3 regions of the Pseudarthrobacter sp. MOO13 genome follow, and region 3 is predicted to be linked to each of the others. Evidence: riboswitches for the same ligand, from Rfam matches in the RefSeq annotation. Region 3 holds a riboswitch; each other region holds the start of a gene.
The links. Region 3 has a riboswitch for S-adenosylmethionine ahead of metX (homoserine O-acetyltransferase MetX). Riboswitches for the same ligand answer to the same signal wherever they lie in the genome.

Region 1 (7,903 bases), 1.3 Mb from region 3:
TGACCTGCACCAGGAGCTCATGCGGCCGCGGCTTCGGCGTGGCCCTGTGCCCCTGGACCAGGGGATGCGTGGATATGGGGCCCGGGGCGCCCACCCACCATGCACGCATGATGCGTCCGGTTCGGTGGCGGCTACTCGAAGCCCGCGCGGGTCGCGTCGTCCAACGGCGTCTGCCACAGCAGCGGTGCGGTCATGGTGAAACGCCGGCCCGTAATGGATTCCGGCGTGATGCGGATGAAGTATTCCTTGCCCACGCCCTGCCAAGGGAAGAGCGCCCGCCGGATATTGTCCAAGTCAGGGCCTGTGGGGGTCGTCTCTGCGGCTTTGCCCTTGACCACGACGCTCCATGCCAGGCCGAACTGGGAACTGACTGCATCTGCCTCCAAAGCGACCACAGCGTCCGCCTCAATGGCCTGCTGTTTGGTGCCCCCGCCCGTGCGGAAGACCAAGGTATGGCCGTCCACCTTGTAATTGACCGGAAAGACGTCCGGATGGCCATCCGCCATCACGGCCAGGCGTCCCACCCCGGTCTGCGCGAGAAGCGACCAGCACTCTTCCGCATCGAGGATTTCAGCTGCAGGTACGTTTGGGTTCTCTGTCATAGGGCACAGCGTAGGGAAGTCCACCGCCCCCGGAAAGGGCACAAAGGCCCGGCCTTGGGCGGACGCATGTGCTGCGGCTAGAGCCAATCGGCGGCGAAGTCCACAGGCGGCCACCACCGGGTGGGCGGCGTGACCGCGAACCGGCGGCCGGTGAGTTCGGTGGGGGAGATGGCGATCAGGTGGTCCTTGATCCCGGCCTCCCACGGTTCACGGTCGGCGTCGATGGCCGGCAGGCTCATGCGCGTTTCGTCGAACGGTTCCGGCCTGCCCTTTGCAACCACGCTCCACACCTCCGTGGCGTATGGATTGAGTCCATCAACCTCCAGCGCTGCCACCGCCCCGCGCAGCAAGGCACGAAGCTTGGTTCCCGGAGCCGTCCGGAAGAACAGCGTGTCGCCGGAGACAGAGAAATTCACCGGAAAGATTTCCGGAATCTCGCCGTTGATGACCGCCAGCCGGCCGATATAGGAAGACCTCAGGTACTGCCAGCACGCATCAGCGTCCAAAATTTCCGTGGGAGAGCCCGCCGGGGAACCAGTCATGCTACCGATCCTAAAGCCTGGGCAGCACCAGCGCACCGGTGGGAAGGGGAATGCCGGACGCCGCGGTGCTGTTCACCGACGGCGTAGCAGCACCGGGACTGGAATCTGCCACTGCGTCGTTGACTAGCGTAAGGATCCCGATGGAAACCTGCCACGGCCGGCAACGGACCGGGGACCGCACCGGGTGAACCGGCACGAGGGCTGGAGGTACCCCATGGAGCAGGCGCGGAAAATCATGCCGCCGGATGACGACGACATCCTGGACTCGTACTCGCAGACGGTCATGCGGGTGGCGGCGACGGTTACGCCGCACGTGGCGGCAATCGAGATGACCGCTAACCGGAGGAACAGCAGGGTCAGGGTGGGCGCCGGCTCGGCAGTGCTCTTCACCGAGGACGGATACCTCCTCACCAACTCACACGTCGTGGCAGGCACCCGGCACGGATTTGCGGTCTTCGGCGACGGCAGCAGGATGGAACTGGAACTGGTGGGAGCCGACCCCCTGTCTGATCTTGCAGTGGTCCACGGTTCGCGGCCCAAGGTGCCACCGGCTGAATTCGGCGCGGCTGAAAGTCTGCGCGTGGGCCAGCTTGTGGTGGCCGTCGGAAACCCACTGGGACTCGCGGGATCAGTCACCGCGGGCGTGGTCAGTGGTTTGGGCCGGGCCATTCCGGTCTGGGCCGGGGGTAACCGGAGGGTGATCGAGGACGTTATCCAGACGGACGCCGCACTGAACCCCGGTAACTCCGGTGGAGCGCTGGCAGACACGCACTCCAGGATCGTCGGCATCAACACGGCAGTGGCGGGCGCCGGCCTGGGGCTCGCCATACCGATCAACGCCACCACCCGCAGGATCATCGCCGCGCTGCTGTCGGACGGCAGGGTACGCCGTGCCTACCTTGGCCTTGTCAGCACACCGATCCAGCTCAACCCCAGCGCTGTGATCCGCAGCGGGCTCCGCGAAGGGCTGCGCGTCGTGGAGGTGCTGCCCGGTTCTCCGGCGGACAAGGCAGGGCTGGCGGCCGGGGACATCCTGCTGACGGCGGGAGGCCGTCCCGTCAGCAACGCCGAAAGCCTGCAGCGGCTCCTGTTTTCCGATGCCATCGGCGAGCCGCTTGACCTGAAGGTCCTGCGGGACGGCACCGAAGTGCACCTCACCGCCGTTCCGGAGGAAATGACGGGCAACGGGACGCCGTAGGCGCCGGGGGCGGTGCGTCCGGAAGCGCTATGCCCCCGCTGCCGGCGCTTCTACGTCCGCGATGCCTGTGAAACGCGTCCCGACGCCGTCGTACTCGCCACGGACGCAACCGGGCTGTACCGGTGGGATCTCTTCCGGTGCGTGGTGCCCGCACACCACATAGGTGAAGTCCGGCCACCACTTCTTTGGGCGGGCCGCTTCCTCATACCCGCACACGGCGCACTCAAGATGGACCCACACGGGCCGCTTGCCTGTCCGGTTGGCCCGTGACTGCACCAGCCACGGGGGAGGATTGTCCAGGATGCCGCGGAGCTCAGCTTCGGGCATCCATTTCGGCAGGCCATGGCGCTGCGCCATTTCGAGGGGTACGTCCAGGGCTATTGCGGCGTCACGTCTGCTGATCATCACCATCCACCATACGGGAGCCCGCCAAATCGGGACGCTGCCCCGGAGCCCCGCAGCCGGCTGTCCCGGCAATCCGCTGGTCAGGACAGATCAAGGCTGCAGCCGGGATGCGGGGCGTCGCTGGAAACCCACAACGCCGTGGCGATCTCATCGGCGAGGTCGTATTCCCGGGCACCGCCGATCCGCACCACCAGCGCGCCGCCAAACGGCCGCCGCCCCAGCACTTCCACGCGGGCGTCAAGCTCGATGTCCTGCGAGGCAAGGTAACGGAGCAACTCAGGGTTGTCGTCGCTGATCCGGGTGATCCTGCCGGCGTGGCCTTCGTCCAGTTCGGCGAGGAGATGGGCGCGTGGCATCAGCACCTGGCCGTCCGCCGTGGGAATGGGATCGCCGTGCGGATCCCGGCTGGGGTCCCCGAGCTTGGCGGCAACGCGCTCGATGAAGGTGTCCGACACCGCATGCTCCAGCTGTTCGGCTTCATCGTGCACTTCATCCCAGCTGTAGCCCAGGCGCTCCACGAGATAGGTTTCGATCAGCCGGTGGCGCCGCACCATGGCCAGCGCGAGCCGCAGTCCCGCCTCGGTCAGGGTCACGGCGCTGTACGGTTTGTGGTCCACCAGGCCCTGGTCCTTGAGCTTGCGGACCATCTCCGATACTGACGAGTTCGCAACCCCGAGCCGCTGCGCCAGTTGGGAGGACGTGATGGGCTTGTCCTGCCATTCAGTGAATGAATAGATGACCTTGACGTAGTCCTCGATGGAGGAGGATGGCGCGCTGGTCTTCACAGGCTCAAGCCTACCGGGTTCCCTGCCGTGGCCGGGTCCGCGGGGCCTGCGGCGTCGGGCAAACCCATCCCGTTACGCCTTCACGGCGCGCCACGCCAAGGTGAGGTAGGGAAGATCGAGTTCCTGGTCGGGCGGGTAGGCCAGATGGTCGTGGAGGTACCAGTCCAGGTTCGCCAGGACCTTGGCCCTGGTTGCCTCGCCGGCGCGCAGGTAATAGCTCCGGGACTTGGTGAGTTCCATCAGGTCCGTGGTGGTCACCTTGTCCTGCCAGTGCGTGACATGCCCTTCGAGCCCGGTGAATTCGGGCCCCACCACCGGCTTGTGGCCCGGGCGGTACACATCGCCGGCGTGCATGATCCTGGAGAGCCTGTGCACCCACGGCACCGAGGTATCCAGTTGGTTCCAGATGAGTCCGAGCGTTCCGTGCGGGCGCAGGACGCGGGCAAGTTCGGTGCTCGCAGGCAGCGCGTCGCACCAGTGCCAGGCCTGCGCCACGGTGACGACGTCGAAGGAGGCTTCGGCCAGCCCCGTCGCCTCCGCGGTCCCCGCCACGGCCGTGGCAGCAGGGCAGTGTGCCGCGAGTTGGGCGAGCATGTCCGTGGAAGGGTCGACGGCGGTTACCTCCAGGCCAAGCTCCAGCAGCAGGGCCGTAAACTTCCCGGTACCGGCCCCGACATCGAGTGCGTCACGGGCCTGCGCCGGGACCAGCCACCGGGCTGATTCCACGGGGTAGCCCGGCCTGACGCGCTGGTAGTGCCGTCCGCCGTCGCGGAAACTGCCGCCAAGTTCCCGCCGGCGCCCGTGATCAAGCTTGGGGCCACCCCGAACCACGCGTGGACTCCTTCAATTCCGACTGTTGATGCCCCTCGAATTTACCGCACCCCCTTTGGACATGTGCTGGGGGAGCAGGAGCGGGAGGTGCCCTAGTCGTCGATACAGGGGGCCGCACCGGCCGTGCCCGGGGTGTTGGGTGCCCAGTGCGGGTAGGTGCGGGAGTCGTTGGCGGGCACCCAACGGCCTGCGTCAACCACGTAGTCCCAGCCCAGCCCGTTGCTGCGCAGTGCGCGGATGCCGGCAAGAAGGCGTTCGGCATCCTCCAGCCGGGATCCGACGCCGAAGCTCGCCCGGAGTGATCCGTTGGGCAGGCCCAGGCGTTTCAGCAGTGGGTGGGCGCAGAAGCGTCCGTCCCGCAGGCCCACGCCGTGCTCCGCCGAGAGGTAGGCGGCCACCAGCCCGGCGTCGTAGCCTGCAACCGAGAAATTGACCACGCCGATGGTGTCCGTTTCCGGATTGGTGTCCTTGAAGATCTGGTGGACGGTGACGCCATCGATGCCCTGGAGGCCCTCCACCAGGAAGGAGCGGATGGCGGACTCGTGGGCGTGCCAGCGTTCCTGGTCCAGTTCCGCGATCACCTGGGTGGCGCGGGCCAGCGTGGCGGCTCCCAGGACGTTGGGCGATCCCCCCTCATGGCGGGCCGGGCCGGTGGCCCAGCTGACGCCGTCGAGCCTTGCTTCCTTGACGGCACCGCCCCCGGCCAGGTGCGGGACACCGGCGTCCAGCCAGTCAGCACGTCCCACCAGGACGCCTGCGCCGAACGGCGCGTAGAGCTTGTGCCCGGAGAACGCAAGGTAGTCGACGTCGTCCGTGCTGATGTCCACCCGGCGATGCGGCGCAAGCTGGGCGGCGTCCACCACGATCCGTGCGCCGTACTGGTGCGCCAGCGCGGCCAAGGCCCGGATGGGGAGGATCTCGCCGGTGACGTTGGAAGCGCCGGTGACGGCCAGCAGGCTGACCCCGCCCTGCTCAAGTTCGGTGCGGACTGCCTCCAAAGTGCCGCTGATGGTATCCGCGGCGACAATGCTGCGGTGCGGGACGCCCTGCCAGGGCAGGAGGTTGGCGTGGTGTTCGATGTCCAGGTAAAGGACATCTCCGGCGGGGCGGCCGTCCGCCAGCGGCAGGCAGCCGGCCAGCAGGTTCAGGGAGTCGGTGGTGTTGCGGGTGAAGATGACCGAATCGCCGGGGCGCCCTCCCACGAAGTCGCGGACAATGTTGCGTGCGTTTTCGTACACTGAGGTGCTGATCTGGGATGCGTAGCCGGCGCCCCGGTGGACACTCGCGTAGTACGGGAGGATCTCGTTCAGGTACGCGGACACCACTGACAGCGCCGGTGCGGAGGCGCCGTAGTCGAGGTTTGCGTAGCGGACGTGGCCGCCGGAGATCAGCGGCGCCTGGATCTCGGCGCCGGTGACCGCGGCGAGGGGCCGGCCGGCGACGGCCTGTCGCGGATCCGCCGCGGCGGCGTTGGCGGTGGCGGAAAGGGGGGAGACGGTGGCAGTTGTCACAGAGACCTCACTTGGATACAGGACTCCGGCACAGTGGAATCCGCGCTTGCCGTATCCGCTCCGGACCGGCCTGGTCGTCACCCGGGGCACCCCACCGCGAATGGAGGGTTGCCGGCCAGCAAACCGGGGTTTTGCGCTGGCACTCGTGACCTGGATAAAAGCGTAGAACATGGAATGGGCAGGACTAAAGCCGCGGCAATTGTTAAGGCTTTTGTTACGCCCTGCCGAAGAAACGGCCGCGGACGCCCCCTCAAGGAGGCGTCCGGCGTCGTATTGTTCGATTATTGTGCCGCTAGGGCGACTGCTGGAGCAGGTCGTCGAGGTCCGGGTTCAGCCGGTGCAGCACCTCTGAATGCAGGATCGAGTTCGTGGCCAGGGCATTGCCGCCGAACGGGCCATCCTCGCCTTCGAGGGACGTGAAGCGGCCGCCGGCCTCCACCACGATCGGTACCAGGGCAGCCATGTCGTACAGGTTCAGTTCGGGTTCGCAGGCGATATCCACCGAGCCTTCCGCCACCATGCAGTAGGACCAGAAGTCTCCGTACGCCCGGGTCCGCCACACGTCTTCCGTCAGGCCGAGGAAGTCGTCAAGGTTTCCGCGTTCCTTCCAGCCGCCCAGGCTGGAATAGGAGAGGGAGGCGTCGGCCAGGTTTGAGACGTTGGAAACCCGAAGCCGGGTGGCGGCGGCCAGGGACCTGCCCATGTACGCGCCCATGCCTTTGGCAGCCCACCAGCGCTTGCCCAGTGCCGGAGCGCTGACGACGCCCACCACCGGCTCGCCCTCGTCCACCAGGGCGATCAGCGTGGCCCAGACCGGGACGCCGCGGACGAAGTTCTTGGTCCCGTCGATGGGATCGATGATCCAGCGCCGCGAGCCGTGGCCGGTGCTGCCGAATTCCTCACCCAGAACGGCATCGCGGGGCCGGGAGCGGGAGAGTTGGCCTCGGATGGCCTCCTCGGCCGCCTTGTCGGCGTCGGTGACCGGCGTCAGGTCCGGCTTGGTCTCGACGTGGAGGTCCAGGGCCTTGAACCGGCTCATCGTCTGGTCGTCCACGGAGTCGGCCAGGACGTGGGCCAGGCGCAGGTCATCGTTGTAACTCGAAGCGGGTTGGATCATGGTTCCAAACTACCGTCTGCGGGCGTTTCTGCCGGGAGAACGCGTCAGTTGACGCTGCCAAGCTCCTTCGTTTCCTGTGCTTCCATCCTTGGATCGGCGCCGAGCAGCCGCCGCAGGGACGCCAGGCGGGCGGCGCCGGTAGGGCCGGCGTGTCCGCCGTCCACCCACTCGTCCAGCCCGCAGTTGACCGCCGTTGCCGTGTGCTTGCAGCCCCGCTCGCAGTTTTCGATGCCCGGGGAGAGATCCGGGAACGAGCGCAGGATCCTGTCCGGGTCCACGTGCGCCAGGCCAAAGGACCGGATCCCCGGGGTGTCGATGATCCAGCTGCCGGGCGGCGCGTCCGCGAGCCGAAGTGCCAGCGCCGACGACGACGTGTGCCGGCCGCGCCCGGTGACGGCGTTGACGCCGCCGGTGGCGCGCTCGGCGCCCGTGAGTGCGTTCACCATAGTGGATTTGCCCACCCCGGAATGCCCCAGCATCACGGTGACGGTGCCGTCGAGGTGTGCGCGGAGGGCGGCCACCGCAGCGCTGTCCAGCCGGGCGGAGAGGCCGTCGTCGGACCGCGCGTCGATCCCGGAGGCCTGTGCGTCGGCGGTCTTGCTGATGATGACGGGGAAGTCCAGGTGCGTGTAATTGGAGAGGAGCTCGGCGGGATCCTTGACGTCGGCCTTGGTCACCAGCAGGATCGGCGCGATCCCGGCGTCGTAGGCCGCCACCAGGGCGCGGTCAATGAAGCCTGTGCGGGGCTCGGGGTTGGCGGCCGCCACGACGATGACCAGCTGGTCCGCGTTGGCCACCACGGCGCGCTCCACGGGGTCGGTATCGTCGGCACTGCGGCGAAGCAGGGTGCGGCGGTCCTGAATTTTCACCAGCCGGGCCAGCGTGTCCGGGGCTCCGGAGACATCCCCCACC
Region 2 (7,903 bases), 850 kb from region 3:
GGACGAACGGATGAAGCTGGACAACCGTTTGTCACCGCACTTCCGCGGCTACACGCGGATGGGTACCGAAGTCACCCAGGGGCGCGCGGACGCCCGGGAACAGATCGATTATTCGCCGGACCGCGAGCCGGTTCCGGAGGTTCCGGCAGACCAGCCGTACTGGCTTTTACAGGGCCCCAATCTTTGGCCCGGAGAGGCGTTCCCCGAACTCCGGCCGGCCGCCATGGAGTGGGCCGCGCTGATGTCCGGCGTGGGCATGGAACTGCTCAGGGCCATTGCCGTTTCGCTGCAACTTCCCGAAGACTACTTCGACGAACCATTCCGCGATGCCCCCGCCTGGATGGGCAAGCTGGTGCACTACGTGGGCGGTGTGGTGGAAGCCGCCGGCGACCAAGGCGTGGGCTCGCATGCCGACTACGGCTTCGTAACCCTGTTACTGCAGGACAATGTGGGCGGCCTTGAAGTGCTGCCCCCTGGTACCAGCCGCTGGCTGCCGGTGGAACCGCTGCCGGGGGCCCTGGTGGTGAACCTGGGCGAGATGCTGGAGGTAGCCACCGAGGGGTACCTTGCGGCCACCATCCACCGGGTCCAGGCGCCGCCTCCTGGCGTCGACCGCTACTCGGTACCGTTCTTCTGGTCGCCCCGGCTGGACGCGGTGATCCAGCCGGTCCCCCTGGCTCCGGAGCTGAAGGCCGCGGCACGGGGCATCACTGATGATCCCGCCAACCCCCTGTTGGCGTCCTTTGGCATGAACATGCTCAAAGGACGCATGCGCGCCCATCCGGACGTCACCGAGCGGCACTATCCGGAGCTGATGAAGCGCTAGAGGTTGTACTTCCAGGCCAATTGGGCCGGGCAGGCGTTCATCACCACGTCCAGGCCCGCCGCCTTGGCGCGTTCCGCGGCGGTTTCGTCGATCACCCCCAGCTGCAGCCATACGGCTTTGGCGCCGGTGGCGATGGCTTGGTCCACCACGTCACCCACCCGCTGCGAGTTCACGAAGCAGTCCACGACGTCGATAGGCCGCTTTTCCGCCGGAATGTCAGCGAGGGTGCGGTACCCGGTCTCGCCATGGACAGGTTCGCCGGGCAGGTTGACGGGGATGATTTCCATGCCGAGCTTGTCCCGGATGAACAGCGACGTATCGTAGGCGGCGCGCCACTCATTGGTGGTCAGGCCCACGATGGCCCACCGCCCTTTGGTGCGCATGAGGCGTTCAATGACTGCGGGATCGTTGGTGTGGCCCATGCGATCAGCCTACGCCGCACTCTCCGGAGCCGTTGATGCCAGGCACCGGCTGCGCCCGCTGACTACTTCGCCGGGGATTCAGCCTTCCTGCCGCTGCCCTGGCCCGGCGACTGGCCCACTGGTCCCGGCGCATCAGCCGACTTGGGCGTGGCTGCACCGGGGCCGTCCTGGCCCACTGCCGGAGCCTTCGCCGCGGGCGCGTCCGGCTTGCCTGCTGCCGGCGTCCCCGGAGGCGTGGCGCCTGCCGCCGGTGGTGCGCCGCCGTCGTCCCGGCCGCGGCCGTTCCCGTCCGTCCCGCCTCCCGGCGCGGCGGGAAAAGCAGCCCCCAGCCGGGCCGGCACGCAGGCTACCGGCCTGCCGCCGTCGTCGTGCGTGGAAGCTCCGCCGCAGCTTCGCACGGCCCCACGGCCCGTCGCTCCGGCAGCGTCCTCCAAAAGGCGGGTCGCGTGGCTTCTGCCGGGTGCGGCCGCGGCGGGTGAAGGTGACGAAACCGTGCCCGGGACTTCCCCATCGGCGGCGGGGACCGGGGACCGGTAGCCGCCTCCTGCGGCCGAAGCATTGGTGGTGGACGGCGCGCCCCACGGTGGAGTCCAGTCAGCCAGCACGTGCTGCAATGTTTCACTTCCGGGTGCGGAGGAGCTGGCGGCAACCCCGCCAACCCCCAATCCCATTGCGGCCACCAGGACCAGGCCCAGGGCGGTCGGGCGGCGGCGCCGCCGACGGCGCGCGAGGTCATCGGCGGGCTGCTCCCCGGCAGGAGGGTCTTCCAAGGCGCCTCCCACCACCGGCGTGCCGGCGGCTGGTGCCAGCAAGGCGGCAAGCTCCGCACTGGGTGCCGGAGCGGGCAGCGAAGCCAGCGAACCGAGCGAAAGCAGGACGTCGCGAAGTTCCGGGTCATCGCCGCAGCCGGCGTCCCGGAGCATGTCGTCGACAAGGGACACGAGGTTGCCTGATGGTTGTGTCATGGCGCGAGGTACTCCTTCACTGACGCCAGCTCCCGGAGTTTCAGCAGCGCACGGCGCTGGAGCTGCTTCACGGACCCGGGGCTCTTGTCCATGGCCTCCGCCGCCTGTTCCACGGTCAGGCCGGCCACGAGGCGAAGCGAGAGCGCTTCGCGCTGGTCTTGCGGCAGCCCGGACAAAAGTTCCAGGACTTCGCCGGGCGAGATGTTGCGCAGGGCTTCCTTTTCGGCGGAGGTGTCTTCGCGCTGGTCGAGCTGGGGCTCGAACGGCAGCTTTACCGGGTGACGGCTTTGGCGCCGGCGATCGTCCACCATCCGGGCATGGGCAACGCTGAAGATGAAGGTCCGCAGCCCCGCTTCGCCTCCCCGCACGGTGTCGAGGCGGGGCAGGACGGAAAGGAACACTTCCTGCATGGCCGCCTCCGGATCGTCGACTCCCCGGGCGGCAAGATAGCCCAGGACTTGTGATGCGTACGTTTTGTAGACGAGGCTGAAGGCAGCAGGCCCGGGGACGGCGTGGTCCGGGGCCGCATCTGTCTGTGCATCGGTCACTGACGTGGAGCTTTCAATCAAAAGGGCGTCGGCAAGGGAAGCGTCTCACGGGAATCCGGAACGCTGGTCCTACTTTACCCTTCAGTAACCTTCCCGACCGGTGAGCGCCACGGAACTCCGTCCGCGTGCGGCCTTGCCAAGAGATCAAAAGAGCCGGCCTGGAACGTGATGGGGGACAGGTTCCAGACCGGCACTTCACAGGGGTAATCGCTGCGGACCCCCGAAGGGTTACGCCCTTGTGAAAGTTTTTTTGATTTTATTCATCCCGTCCTCAACGGGTAGCTGCGCTGGCCCAACGCGGCGCGGCCTGCCTGCGCGTTGTTTTCGCCAATGCATAGGCGTGCAGCCTCACCGGCAGCCGCCGGTCATCACACGCCGGTACGACGACGGGCAGGTCGCCAGGAGCTGCGACGCCGGCGGCAGCGGGTACAGCGGCGGGACGGGAGACTGCCCCGGCGGGGCTGAGATCGGTGACCAGGCCCGTCCCCGCACATTCACGAACGGCCGCGATACCGGCAGCTACCGCCGCCTTGTCCTCGAATCCTTGCGAGACGGCCATGACCGACCCATCGGGCCCCAGCAGCCGGAACCTGTAGAGCAGCTCCGGATCAAGAAAGACTTCAATGTTTCCTGCCACGGCATGTCCTTCCGGTCTGGTGTTTTCGACCGGCGACGGCTCTTCGCTGGGTGCATCCCTGCACCGCCAAACGCATAGTGGGACCGTCCGCTGATCAGTTCAAATGGTGTTAACGAGTCTGGCCGCCGCGGCTGCAGGGGTACAAGACCAACTGCGTTAAGCCTGTGTAAATTACTGCCCACGCCCCCAAACGCCGGCGGCGGCCCACCCGCAATGGGTGGCCCGCCGCCGTCGTCTACCGTGTTCCGGAGGGACGTGTCAGTCGTTGATGAGGTCGTTCACCACGATGGTCTGGTCCCGGTCCGGGCCAACGCCAATAGCGGAGAACCGGGTGCCGGACAGCTTCTCCAGCGCCAGCACGTAGTTCCTGGCGTTTTCCGGGAGGTCCGCGAGGGTGCGGGCGCCGGTGATGTCCTCGGTCCAGCCCTCGAAGTATTCGAAGATGGGCTTGGCGTGGTGGAACTCGGTCTGCGTCATGGGCATCTCATCGTGGCGGACGCCGTCCACGTCGTAGGCCACGCACACAGGGATCTGCTCGATGCCGGTGAGCACGTCCAGCTTGGTGACGAAGTAGTCCGTGAAGCCGTTCACGCGGGAGGCGTGGCGGGCCAGGACGGCGTCGTACCAGCCGCAGCGGCGCGGGCGGCCGGTATTGACGCCGAACTCACCGCCGGTCTTCTGCAGGTACATCCCCATCTCGTCAAAGAGCTCGGTGGGGAACGGTCCGGCCCCAACGCGGGTGGTGTAGGCCTTGATGATGCCGATCGAGCGGGAGATCCGGGTAGGGCCGATGCCCGAGCCCACGGACGCGCCGCCGGCGGTGGGGTTTGAGGAGGTCACGAATGGGTAGGTGCCGTGGTCGACGTCGAGGAACGTGGCCTGGCCGCCCTCCATCAGGACCACCTTGCCCTCGTCCAGGGCGGTGTTAAGGACCAGGGTGCTGTCGATGACCAGCGGGCGGAGGCGGTCGGCAAAGGACAGGAAGTAATCAACGATCTCGTCCACCACAACGCTGCGGCGGTTGTAGACCTTGACCAGGAGCTCGTTCTTCTGGCGCAGCGAGCCTTCCACCTTCTGGCGGAGGATGGATTCGTCGAAGACGTCCTGGACACGGATGCCCAGCCTGGCCACCTTGTCCATGTAGGCGGGGCCAATGCCGCGGCCGGTGGTTCCGATGGCGCGGCTGCCGAGGAAACGTTCGGTCACCTTGTCCAGCACCTGGTGGTAGGGGGCCACCAGGTGGGCGTTGGCGGACACGCGGAGCCGCGAGGTATCGGCGCCGCGGGCCTGGAGTCCGTCGATCTCCTGGAAAAGGGCTTCGAGGTTCACCACGCAGCCATTGCCGATGATGGGCACCGCGTTGGGGCTGAGAATGCCTGCGGGCAGCAGTTTGAGTTCGTACTTTTCACCGCCTACGACGACGGTGTGCCCGGCGTTGTTCCCGCCGTTGGGCTTGACGACGTAGTCAACACGGCCGCCCAGAAGGTCGGTGGCCTTGCCTTTTCCTTCGTCGCCCCACTGGGCTCCTACGATCACAATTGCTGGCATGGGATCCTCCCCCATTCGTTCGGGCTGCCCGGGTCCGGCCGCGGGGAGCGGACCTGCGCAGCGCCGTTCATGAGAATGCCCCGAACAGACCGGCCGTCGCCGGACCGCGGGGCGGCTCAGCGATGCAAGAGTTCCGGGGCTCTTACCACCCAAGTTTAGCGGATCAGGCACTTTGTCCACTCGATGGGCCCGCCGCGGCCCCGCAAGGGACTGCGGCGGGCCTGGTCCCTTACTCGTCCTCGGCTTCCCCGGCCGGCCGGGACGTCTGTTCGGCGAGAGTGTCCCAGAAGGAGGTGTCGGCGTCGGCAATGGAACCGTCCGCGATCGCCGCGGCGGTGGAGGTCAGGGTGGTGACCGTCTGCTTGATCAGGTAGCCGTTGCTCCGCTGCCCCAGCGCGTAGCCGTCCAGGTAATGGTCGGACATGCCGCGCATCTCGAAAAGCAGGGTGGCAATTCCGTATTCCACGGAGATGCCGTTGCGGCTGATGGTCTCCGCACTGCCGCCCTGGTACTTGCCCAGGTGGCCCCAGCCGGTGGAGTCCACGTTGTTGAAGACCACGGCGCCGAGCCGCTTGGATTTCTCGACGACGGCGGGATCGGCGTTCGGGGTGGTGGGGTACAGGATTGACCCGGACACCAGCTTGCCGTCGCGTTCAGCGCGGGTGCCCTGGTGGTGCAGGTCGATCATGTAATCGACGCGGTACTTGCGCATCACGTTGCTGTGCAGGGCCTGGGTCTCCGGCTGGACCTTGGCCACGTGGTCCCGGTTCAGGTCCACGCCCTCCGCGTTGTAACGCGTCAGGTGGCGGTCGCCTTTGGCGAGGTAGTCGTCCAAGGAAAAATTCACGTCCCCCATGGCGCCATCGGCATTGAGCATGGGCACGATCAGGATATTGACGCCGTCCAGGATGCCGGACGACTTGCCGGTGCCCAAGTGCTTGATGAACTCCATGGCGCCCTCGGTGGTGAGCTGTTCGTTGCCATGCTGCTGGGTCAGGTAGAGGATGGTGGGTTTGGCCGGGTCAGAGATGTATTTGACCAGGTGGATATCGCGGCCCTTGACCGTCTGGCCGATCACTTCCAGCTCCATGGCCGGTTGCTTGGCGTCCTGGTCCTTAAGGAAGGAGACCATCTGACTGTACGTAGCCAGCTTGCTTGTGGTGATCTGGCCGTTGCCGCCGTAGTTGGGGCCTTCGCCAACTGCGTGGGCCATCGGGGCGGACCCGGCGAAGACGGCCAGCGCCAGCGCGCCGGATACGGCAAGGGTCCTCAAAGATTTCGTCACAGTGCGTTACCTCTTTCGAGTGCATCGGGTGCGTTCAGCCGCCATGTTCCCCATCACGGCCCGTGACAGACAGCCAACCAAGCTTGACGAAAGCTGTCAATAGACTGGACAAAACCTGGGAACGGGTTGGGCTCTTGCCGGGGAGCGCCACCGCCCAACACTGATCCGCCGTATTCTGAACCGCATTTGCCCACGGGCGGTTCATGGATTTAGGTAATAGTGGACCATCCGGAGCGGCTGAGAGACCTGGCTCAATGACGCCGCAGCAACCACGGTCCGGCAGGAAAGCTGCCGGCCGAAGGTGCTACTGCCAGGACCGATGGAAGGAAGATTCCAGCATGCCCCTCAACACCGACCATATTCGCGCCACCCACGCCGGGTCCCTGCCTCGCACCGATGAACTCATCGCAGCCAACACCGCAAAGGAATCCGACGGGATCACCCCGGCGTTCCTGGAGCTCCTGGAAGACTCCGTTGTGGGCGTGGTCCAGCGCCAGAAGGACCTGGGCATCGATATCCCCAACGACGGCGAGTACGGGCATACGATGTCCAACTCCGTGGACTACGGGGCCTGGTGGAACTACTCCTTCGCCCGGCTCGGCGGCCTGGAGCCGACCACCGTGGACCGGTGGGCTGAAGCCGAAGTCCGGCGGTCGTCCCCCGGAAACGTTGTCCTGACGTCCTTCCCCGACCGGCGGGACCGGCAGGCGTTCAATGAGGCGTACAGCGATCCCTCCTCCGGGATCTTGGCGCACCGGAAGAGCGTGTCCCAACCCAAGATCGCCGGGCCCCTGACATATACCGGCCATGACCTGGTGGCCTCGGACATCAAGAACCTGAAGACCGGGCTCGCCGCGGCAGGCCTCAGCGAAGGATTCGTGGCGTCCCTCTCCCCCGGTTCCTGCGCCCGCGTCGCCAATGAGTACTACAAGAACGATGAGGAGCTCGTCTACGCCTGCGCCGATGCGATGCGCGAGGAATACAAAGCCATCATCGACGCCGGCCTGACGGTCCAGCTCGACGATCCGTCCCTGGCCGAGAGCTGGGACCAGATCAACCCGGAGCCGTCCCTGGAGGACTACCTGAAGTTCATCCAGCTGCGCGTCGAGGCCACCAACTGGGCCTTGCGGGACCTTCCGCAGGAACAGGTCCGGCTGCACGTTTGCTGGGGCTCCTGGCATGGTCCGCACACTACGGACATCCCATTCGCCGACATCATCGGCTCAGTGCTGCAGGTCAACGCGGGCGCGTACTCCTTCGAGGCGGCCAATGTCCGCCACGAGCACGAATGGCGTGTCTGGGAGGACACCACCCTTCCTGAGGGCAAAGTCATCATCCCCGGCGTCGTCTCCCACGCCACCAATGTGGTGGAGCACCCGGACCTGGTGGCGGACCGGATTGTCCGCTTCGCCAAGCTGGTGGGACGCGAGAACGTCATCGCGTCCACCGACTGCGGCCTGGGCGGCCGGGTGCATCCGCAGATCGCATTCGCCAAGCTGGAGGCTCTTGGCGAGGGCGCCCGCCGCGCCACCGGGCGCCTCTGGTAGTTATCCGCCCCTTCCGGGAATGACCGCCGGTCCACTGCGCCATGAATGAGGTGCGCTGGACCGGCGTTTCGTTTCTCCGGGCTTGGTAAACTGGCAAAGGCCGACCCGGAATCGGCCCACCCCAA
Region 3 (7,903 bases):
TCCTTCAGGCCATTTTCCGCCGGGCGGCCCTTCTTCTCCTCGTACTCTTCCTCGAGGTGGTCGGCGCGGTACCGCTTGTGGCAGGAGAGGCATTCCACCAGGGGGTCGGAAAAGACCTCGACGTGGCCGGAGGCCTCCCACACCTGGCGGGGCAGGATCACGGAGGAGTCAAGGCCCACCACGTCCTCGCGGCCGCGGACCATGGACTGCCACCACTGGCGCTTGATGTTTTCCTTCAGCTCAGCGCCCAAAGGGCCGTAGTCCCAGGCAGAACGCGAACCTCCGTAGATCTCACCGGCCTGGAACACGAAGCCCCTCCGCTTGGAGAGGGAAATGACCTGGTCGAGGACGGATTTTGCTGCCATGGGGTAACTCCAATTTCTACAGGGCCGCTGGGTGCGGTCCGCGGTGTGCAAACCCCGGCTGCGGCGTGCAGGGCACACCGGGCACCGGGTGGGCGGATGGGGGAAGATGCGTCAAAAGCTGCGTGTACTAGCCTACCGGCCGGCGCCCCCGGAGCGCGCCCCGCGGCCAGGGCAAGGTTGCCAGGATGATGGCGCCGAGGGTGAGCAGGGTCCCAAGGACCGTGGCAGGGGCGACGACGGTGCCAGGCGCGGGCAGCACCAGGTCCAGTGCCAGGGACCCCAGGAGTTGGCCCGCGATCATGCCGAGCCCGGTGACCAGGACGCCGAGGCTGCGGACCAGCAGGGCACCCAGGCCGATGAACACGCAACCCATGGGACCGCCCAGGTAGTACCACCAGTCGGCGGGCAACGGGTTGCCCGGCCCGGCCACCGCGAGCTTCACGGCGAACGCCGCCCACAGCACGATGGTGCCGGCCACGAAGTTGACCAGGGTGGCGGCGATGGGGGTGCCGTAGTGGACGGTGGCGGTGCCGTTCATGGCCTGCTGGAAGCTCATCAGGAAGCCTGCGGCCACCGGCAGGAGCAGCGGAACGAGCAACGCAGCCGGGTCGGCGCCGGTATCGGCACCTCCCCCGCCGAACCGCGGCGACACTGCCCAGGCGACGGCCGCGATGGTCAGGACGCAACCGATGATGCGGATTCCCGTGACGGACTTCTTCCCGGCCGGGCCGATCCCCAGCCGGTCCACCAGCAGCCCGCTCACGGTCTGTCCCGTGACGGTGGCGACGGTGAAGAGGGCCACCCCGAGGAGGCCCACGGTAAAGGACTGGGCGAAGACGAACAGCGCGCCGATGGCGCCGGCCAGCACGTAGATGCGGGGAAAAGCCCGGGTACGGACGGCCGGGAGGATGGCCGCCAGCCCGGCCCGGCCCCGCGGCAGGACCAGCGAGATCAGGATCATCACCAGCAGGCCGGTGCTGAAACTGACCACGGCTGCGGCGATTCCGTCGTTGAGGCGGGCGCCGAGGGCTCCGTTGATGCGGCCTTGGACGGGGATGGCCAGGCCGGCGCCCACCGCCAGGGGCAGGCCTGCGAGGACGGGCAGGCGTGGAGGGGAGGTCATTGGATCCACCTTAGTTCAGGCATTATTGCTGTATGAGCAACCCCATTGACGACGTCCCTATCCGCGACAGCATGATCCGGCTGGGCCAGCTGTTGAAGCTTGCCAACCTCGTGGAGGACGGCGTGGAGGCAACGGAGCTCATCAAGAACGGGCTGGTGAAAGTCAACGGCGAAATCGACGACCGCCGCGGCCGCCAGCTGCACCACGGCGACACCGTCACCGTGAACGGGCACACCGTGAAGGTGGTCGCGCCGGAGGCGGGCTGACCGCCACGGCCGCGGCGCCGTCGTCGTACGCCTACTTGTTGAGCACCTCGTGGGTGAGGAACTCCCCCACGTGGCCGATCTCCTGCTGGTTGATGCCGTGCCACATGCCCGTGTAGAGCACCTTGGTGAGCTTGACGTGCTTGCGCACCCACCCCATGGTGAACTCGATCTTGTCCTGGGTGATCACCGGGTCCTGCTGGTCCCGGCCCCAGAACATGGGGATGGTTCCGTCCAGTTCTGCATCCTTGAAGGTGGGGTCGCCGGCGGCGTCCACCACGAAGCCCGAGAGCCCGACGACGGCAGCGAAGTCCGTGGGACGCTGCCGCAGGAGGGTGGTGGCCATGGCCATGCCCATGGAGAAGCCCAACAGGGAAACGGAGGGGTGGCCTTCCCTGATGGTGTCGATCCATTCCTGGACGTAGGCCGACGCCGCCTTGACCCGGTCCAGGGAGTAGTCGATGGACGCCGTCAACGGGAACCAGGTGAAGCCCGGGCCCATGGCGATCGGCGCCCGGACGGATGCCACCGCAAAGTCCCCCGGAAGCATCCCGGCAAGGCTGAACAGGTCCTGTTCGTTGGCGCCGTAGCCATGGAGCAGCACCAGCAGCGGTTTGCCGGCACGCTGCTCTTCGGGGTGGGACCACAGGACAACGGGAGCGGGAAATACTTCGGCGTCAGTCATGGTTTCCATTCTTACAGTTACCCGAAAGTAACAACCTACGTTGGCGTAGCCATTGAAGCGGAAGGCAGGATAGGACAGTGACTGACGCAAGTGCCATCCAGACCCCGTCCGTGCACCCCGGTTCCCACCCCTGGAGCCGGTACGTGGCGATGGGCGATTCCTTTACCGAGGGCATCGGCGACCCCGAGCCCTCAAGCCCCGGAGGGCACCGCGGCTGGGCCGACCGGGTGGCCGAAGAACTGGGCCGCACCAAGCCGGACTTCGCCTACGCCAACCTCGCCGTCAGGGGCCGGCTCCTGCAGCAGATCGTGGACCAGCAGCTGGCCCCGGCCCTGGCCCTGAAGCCGGACCTGGTCACCTTGTCAGCAGGCGGCAACGACCTCATCCGCCCGGGCGGCGACCCCGACGCACTGGCCGAAAAGCTCGATTCCGTGGTCCAGATCCTGTCCATGGGCGGCGCCACCGTGGTCCTGTTCAACGGTCCGGACACCGGCTCCTCGGTCCTGGGCAGGATCCGGAGCAAGGTGGCCATTTACAACGAGAACCTGCGGACTGTCGCGGCCCGGCACGACGCCGTCATCGCCGACATGTGGTCCCTCCGGCAACTGAGCGATCCGCAGATGTGGGACCAGGACAGGCTGCACTTCTCCCCGTTGGGGCACCACACCATCGCGGCCATGGTGCTGGACTCGCTTAACGTTGAACATTCGCTGGAACCCCTCCAGCCCAAGGATCTGCCGCCCCGGACCTGGCGCGAGGCAAGGACCGGGGACTTGGTGTGGGCGCGCGAATACTTCGTGCCCTGGGTACTGCGCCGGCTCCGGCACCAGTCCTCCGGTGACGGCGTCACGGCGAAACGGCCGACGCCGGGTCCCGTCTTTGGCCCGGGCGTTCCGTTGGGGTCCGGCGAGGGTCCGCTGGGAACCTCGGAACCCAGCCGCCGGTAGGACCGCACGGGGTTACGCTGGAGGGACAACCTTCGAGAGGCGCGGCACCGTGAGCAGCTTGTTTTTGTGGATCATCATCCTGTCCTTCGTTGTCCCCATAGCCATGCGGATGTACCGGCGGTCCATGGCACGGCGGGACCGGGACCAAGGCTTGCCGGGCCAGTACCCTGGCCAGTTTCCGGGACAGTACGGGCCGGGCGGGTTCCCCGGGTCCGGCCAGTTTCCCGGGTCCGCGGGGCCGCAGAGCAACCAGCCCCGCGACGGCTACACCCAGCAGGACTACTACTCCGGCGGCTTCCGCCAGCCCCGCCCGGCCAATGAATCACAGCCACAGCCCTACCAGTACGGGCAGCCCCCCATGCCGGACCCCCGCTACGGCGCGCCCCAGGAGCCGCCGTTCCAGCAGTTCCCGGGCCAGCAGTTCCCGGGTCAACAGGGTATGGGCCAGCAGTTCCCCGGCCAGCAGCAGGGTACCGGCCACACGCCGGCCGGCCCGCCTCCAGGCCCGGCCGTTCCCCCGCCGGGAGCGCCCCAAGGATTCCGTGCCCGGAAGCTCGCAGAACTGGACCAGCAGTACAGCAACGGCGAAATGTCCATGGAGGACTACATGAAGCGCCGCAGCGACATCATGAACGGCTGAGCCCCAGCCGCCGCCACGCCTCAAGCCCGGAAGAGCCGCCTGACCACTTGCCCGGATGCCAGCGCATCCAGGCCTTCATTGATGTCGGCCAGCGGACGGGTATCGGTGTGCAGCAGTTCCACCGGAAGCCTGCCTTCCCGCCAGTAGCCCAGGTACGCCGGGATGTCTCGGCGGGGAACCGCGTCGCCCATGTAGGAGCCGAGGAGCCGTTTGCCCGCGCCTGCGAACTGCAGTGCCGGAACGGACAGTTCAGCAGACGGATGGGGCAGTCCCACAGAGACAACCGCGCCGCCCCGCGTCACCAGATCAAGGCACGTTGCGATCACGCCGGCCGAGCCGACTGCTTCGACGGCCACATCCACCCCGTCACCGGCAGCCTCGGCCACAAGACGGGCCGCATCCGCAGGCGTTCCCACCGCCGTGGCACCGGCGTCCAGGGCCAATGGGTGCTTGCCCGGATTCGGATCGATGGCTATCACTCCGGCGGCCCCGGCGAGGCGGGCCGCCATGACGGCCGATAAGCCTACTGCGCCGATGCCGAAGACAGCCACGGACTGTCCCGGACTGACGCCTGCCGTATTGAGCACGGCCCCCATTCCGGTGAGCACGGCGCAACCAAACATCGCCGCGACGGTGTCCGGGACGTCGTCGTCAATCACCACCACCGACTCCCGCGCCACCACGGCGTAATCCGCAAACGCCGAGACGCCCAAATGGTGGTTGATGCGCTCCCCCGCCGGCGTGCGCAGCAAGGCCGGCCCATGCAGCAGGTCACCGGAGCCGTTGACCTCCGCAGCGCGGTGGCAAAGCGCGGGCCTCCCGGCCCGGCAGGCCCGGCAATGGCCGCAACTGGGCACGAAAACGAGCACCACGTGGTCTCCCACGGACACATCGGCTACCCCGTCGCCCACGGACACCACCCGTCCCACCGCTTCGTGGCCCAATGCCATCGGAAGCGGCCGGACCCTGGAGCCGTCCACCACGGACAGGTCCGAATGGCACAGGCTCGAATAGGTGATGGCAACCCCAAGCTCACCGGCGCGCGGCTGTGCTTGGTCCAGCTCCTGAACGACCAACGGTTTCGCGTCAGCGTAGGTGGGGTTTCCCGATGCCTGTCCGGCGGCGGGAACGGTCGAATACAGGACGGCGGCTTTCATGACACGATCATGCCGTACTTCCACCCCGGGCCTGCCGCACTGTGGCACCGCGGCGTCCACCGGCAGCGTGCACCGGAAGCACCGCAGGGCAGCCGGCCGCTGCCGGGACGGGCGCAGCTAGGCCAGGAACGTCGTCCGGAGCTGGTTCCCCAGCTGTCCGATCTCGGTCAGGAAGCCGTCATGGCCTATCGGTGCCGAGATCATATGCACGTCAACCTCACCCGGCAGGGCCTGGGCCAATTCGCGGGACTGGGACGGGAAGTAGAGCCGGTCGGAGTCCACGGCGGCAACGAAGAACCGGGCGGTGGCGGAGGCCAGGGTCTCGGCCAGCGGCCCGCGGCCACGGCAGACATCGTGGCTCATCAATGCCTCGGTGAGGGCGATGTAGCTGTTGGCGTCGAACCGGCGGACGAGCTTCCTGCCCTGGTGGTCCAGATAGCTTTCCACCTGGTAGCGTCCGCGGTTTGCCAGCAGTCCGCCGTGCAGGGGCGACTCGGGGGCCTGGGGTTCCCGGCCGAAGCGCCCTTCCAGTTCCGCGGCGGACCGGTACGTGATGTGGGCGATCCGCCGTGCCAGGGCCAGTCCGTCTTCCGGACACGGTCCGCCGTAGTAGTCGCCGCCGTTGAAGTTCGGATCCTGGCGGATGGCCAGGGTCTGGGCCTGGGCGAAAGCGATCTGTTCAGCCGTGCTGGCAGCGCCGACCGAGATGACGGCGCAGCGCTGCACCCGGTCAGGGTAGGTCACCGCCCACTCCAGGGCGCGGGCACCCCCCATGGAACCCCCAAGGACGGCGTACCAGCTCCCGATGCCCAGCTGGTCCGCCAGCCGGGCCTCGGCAACAGTGCTGTCCCGCAGGGTGACCAGGGGGAAGCGTGAGCCCCAGGGTGCTCCGTCGGGGGCGGCCGACGACGGGCCCGTGGACCCGTAGCAGCCGCCCACAATGTTGACGGACACCACGAAGAACCTGTCCGTATCGACGGGCGCCCCAGGACCGGCCAGCTGTTCCCACCAGCCCTCTTCGTCGGTGTCGCCCCGGGTCACGTGGGTGCTGCCCGTCAGGGCGTGCTCGATCAGGATGGCGTTGCTGCCGTCCGCGTTCAGCGTGCCCCAGGTCTCGTACGCCAGGGTGACATCCGGCAGGTAGCCGCCGCCCTCGAGCTCGAGTCCTCCGATGGAGGCGTAGCGGACAACTCCGTGTTCGGGAATGGTGGTACGGGCGACGGTAACCGTCATGGCAAGACCTCTTCTACGCGCTTGCCTGCCGTCATTTGACCGGCAGGCCAGGTCTTCACCCGGGGCACCCCACCGCGGAAGGAGGGTTGCCGGCCAGCAAGCCGGGGCTGTCACTGGCACTCATGACCTGGTTCGAGTGTACGAAACACCCCCCGGTCCAGGCCAAGAGTGTGACTGGTTGTGACTTCCCGGCGCTGCCGGCCGGCAGCGCCCCGGCGTGCCGGCGGTCAGGCGTCGGCGCCGCCCTTGGCCGCGCGGAAACCGGCCTCCAGGTCGGCCAGGATGTCGTCGATGTGCTCCAAGCCAACCGACAAGCGGACCAGCCCCGGATTGACGCCGGCCACCACCTGCTGCTCGGGCGAGAGCTGGCTGTGGGTGGTCGACGCCGGGTGGATGACAAGCGAACGGACGTCGCCGATGTTGGCGACGTGCGAGTGCAGTTCCAGGGCGTCGACGAAGCGCTTGCCCGCCTCCGCGCCCCCGGCCAGGTTGAAAGCGACGACGGCGCCGGTCCCCTTGGGCCCGTACTTGCGGCCCCGTTCGTACCAGGGGCTGGACGGCAGCCCCGCGTAGGCGACCGATTCGACGTCGTCCCTTCCCTCCAGCCAGCGCGCCACCTCCGTGGCGTTGGAAACGTGCCGTTCCACCCGCAGGCTCAGCGTTTCCAGGCCCTGCGAAATCAGGAAGGCGTTGAAGGGCGAAACCGCCGAGCCAAGGTCGCGCAGCAACTGGACACGGGCTTTGAGGATGTAGGAAAGGTTGGCGCCCAGTGCGCCGCCCTCGCCAAGGTCCCGGGCGTAGACCAGCCCGTTGTAGGTGGGATCCGGGGTGTTGAAACCGGGGAACCGGCCGGGGTCCTTGCCGAAATCGAACTTGCCGGAGTCGACGATGACGCCGGCAATCGCCGAGCCATGACCGCCCAGGTACTTGGTGGCGGAGTGGATCACGATGTCCGCACCCCACTCCAGCGGCCGGATCAGGTAGGGCGTGGACAGGGTGTTGTCCACGATCAGGGGAACGCCGGCGTCGTGGGCCACCTGGGAGATGCCTTCGATGTCCAGGACGTCCTGGCGCGGGTTGGATACCACCTCGCCAAAGAACAGTTTGGTGTTGGGCTGAACGGCATTCCGCCACTGATCCAGGTTGTCCGGATCTTCCACGAAGGTGACCGCGATGCCGAACTTCTTCAGGGTGTGGGCGAACAGGTTGTAGGTGCCGCCGTACAGGCTGGGGCTGGCCACGATGTGGTCCCCGGCCTCGGCGATATTCAGGACGGCGAAGGTCTCCGCGGCCTGCCCCGAGCTCAGCAGCAAAGCGGCCAGGCCACCTTCGAGGCTGGCGATCCGCTGCTCCACCGCGTCCTGGGTGGGGTTGCCGATGCGGGTGTAGATCGGCGCCAGTTCGGCCAGCGCAAAACGGTTGGCTGCGCTCTCGGCGCTCGGGAACACGAAGGACGTGGTCTGGTAGATGGGAAGGGCGCGGGCCCCGGT

Region 1: linked by a shared signal. The riboswitch ahead of AC4EEO_RS06435 (aminotransferase class V-fold PLP-dependent enzyme) and the one ahead of metX (homoserine O-acetyltransferase MetX) in region 3 are both predicted to bind S-adenosylmethionine.
Region 2: linked by a shared signal. The riboswitch ahead of AC4EEO_RS16225 (cobalamin-independent methionine synthase II family protein) and the one ahead of metX (homoserine O-acetyltransferase MetX) in region 3 are both predicted to bind S-adenosylmethionine.

What each region holds. Positions count from the first base shown of each region.
Region 1 is NZ_CM177848.1:1,368,755-1,376,657, forward strand. It holds gene AC4EEO_RS06400 (zinc-dependent alcohol dehydrogenase family protein) at 1-109, opposite strand, end outside; gene AC4EEO_RS06405 (pyridoxamine 5'-phosphate oxidase family protein) at 132-602, opposite strand; gene AC4EEO_RS06410 (pyridoxamine 5'-phosphate oxidase family protein) at 680-1,144, opposite strand; gene AC4EEO_RS06415 (S1C family serine protease) at 1,359-2,342, shown strand; gene AC4EEO_RS06420 (hypothetical protein) at 2,370-2,747, opposite strand; gene AC4EEO_RS06425 (metal-dependent transcriptional regulator) at 2,828-3,532, opposite strand; gene AC4EEO_RS06430 (class I SAM-dependent methyltransferase) at 3,605-4,363, opposite strand; gene AC4EEO_RS06435 (aminotransferase class V-fold PLP-dependent enzyme) at 4,456-5,874, opposite strand; SAM riboswitch class IV at 5,912-6,025, opposite strand; gene hisN (histidinol-phosphatase) at 6,167-6,991, opposite strand; gene rsgA (ribosome small subunit-dependent GTPase A) at 7,036-7,903, opposite strand, start outside.
Region 2 is NZ_CM177848.1:3,559,082-3,566,984, forward strand. It holds gene AC4EEO_RS16190 (isopenicillin N synthase family dioxygenase) at 1-826, shown strand, start outside; gene AC4EEO_RS16195 (CoA-binding protein) at 823-1,248, opposite strand; gene AC4EEO_RS16200 (hypothetical protein) at 1,311-2,213, opposite strand; gene AC4EEO_RS16205 (RNA polymerase sigma factor) at 2,210-2,761, opposite strand; gene AC4EEO_RS16210 (DUF1508 domain-containing protein) at 3,033-3,398, opposite strand; gene AC4EEO_RS16215 (adenylosuccinate synthase) at 3,657-4,946, opposite strand; gene AC4EEO_RS16220 (M14 family zinc carboxypeptidase) at 5,176-6,231, opposite strand; SAM riboswitch class I at 6,453-6,557, shown strand; gene AC4EEO_RS16225 (cobalamin-independent methionine synthase II family protein) at 6,570-7,778, shown strand.
Region 3 is NZ_CM177848.1:2,707,035-2,714,937, forward strand. It holds gene AC4EEO_RS12505 (glycine--tRNA ligase) at 1-365, opposite strand, end outside; gene AC4EEO_RS12510 (DMT family transporter) at 493-1,488, opposite strand; gene AC4EEO_RS12515 (RNA-binding S4 domain-containing protein) at 1,521-1,754, shown strand; gene AC4EEO_RS12520 (alpha/beta hydrolase) at 1,786-2,436, opposite strand; gene AC4EEO_RS12525 (SGNH/GDSL hydrolase family protein) at 2,514-3,383, shown strand; gene AC4EEO_RS12530 (hypothetical protein) at 3,433-4,023, shown strand; gene AC4EEO_RS12535 (alcohol dehydrogenase catalytic domain-containing protein) at 4,044-5,180, opposite strand; gene metX (homoserine O-acetyltransferase MetX) at 5,298-6,413, opposite strand; SAM riboswitch class IV at 6,426-6,541, opposite strand; gene AC4EEO_RS12545 (bifunctional o-acetylhomoserine/o-acetylserine sulfhydrylase) at 6,641-7,903, opposite strand, start outside.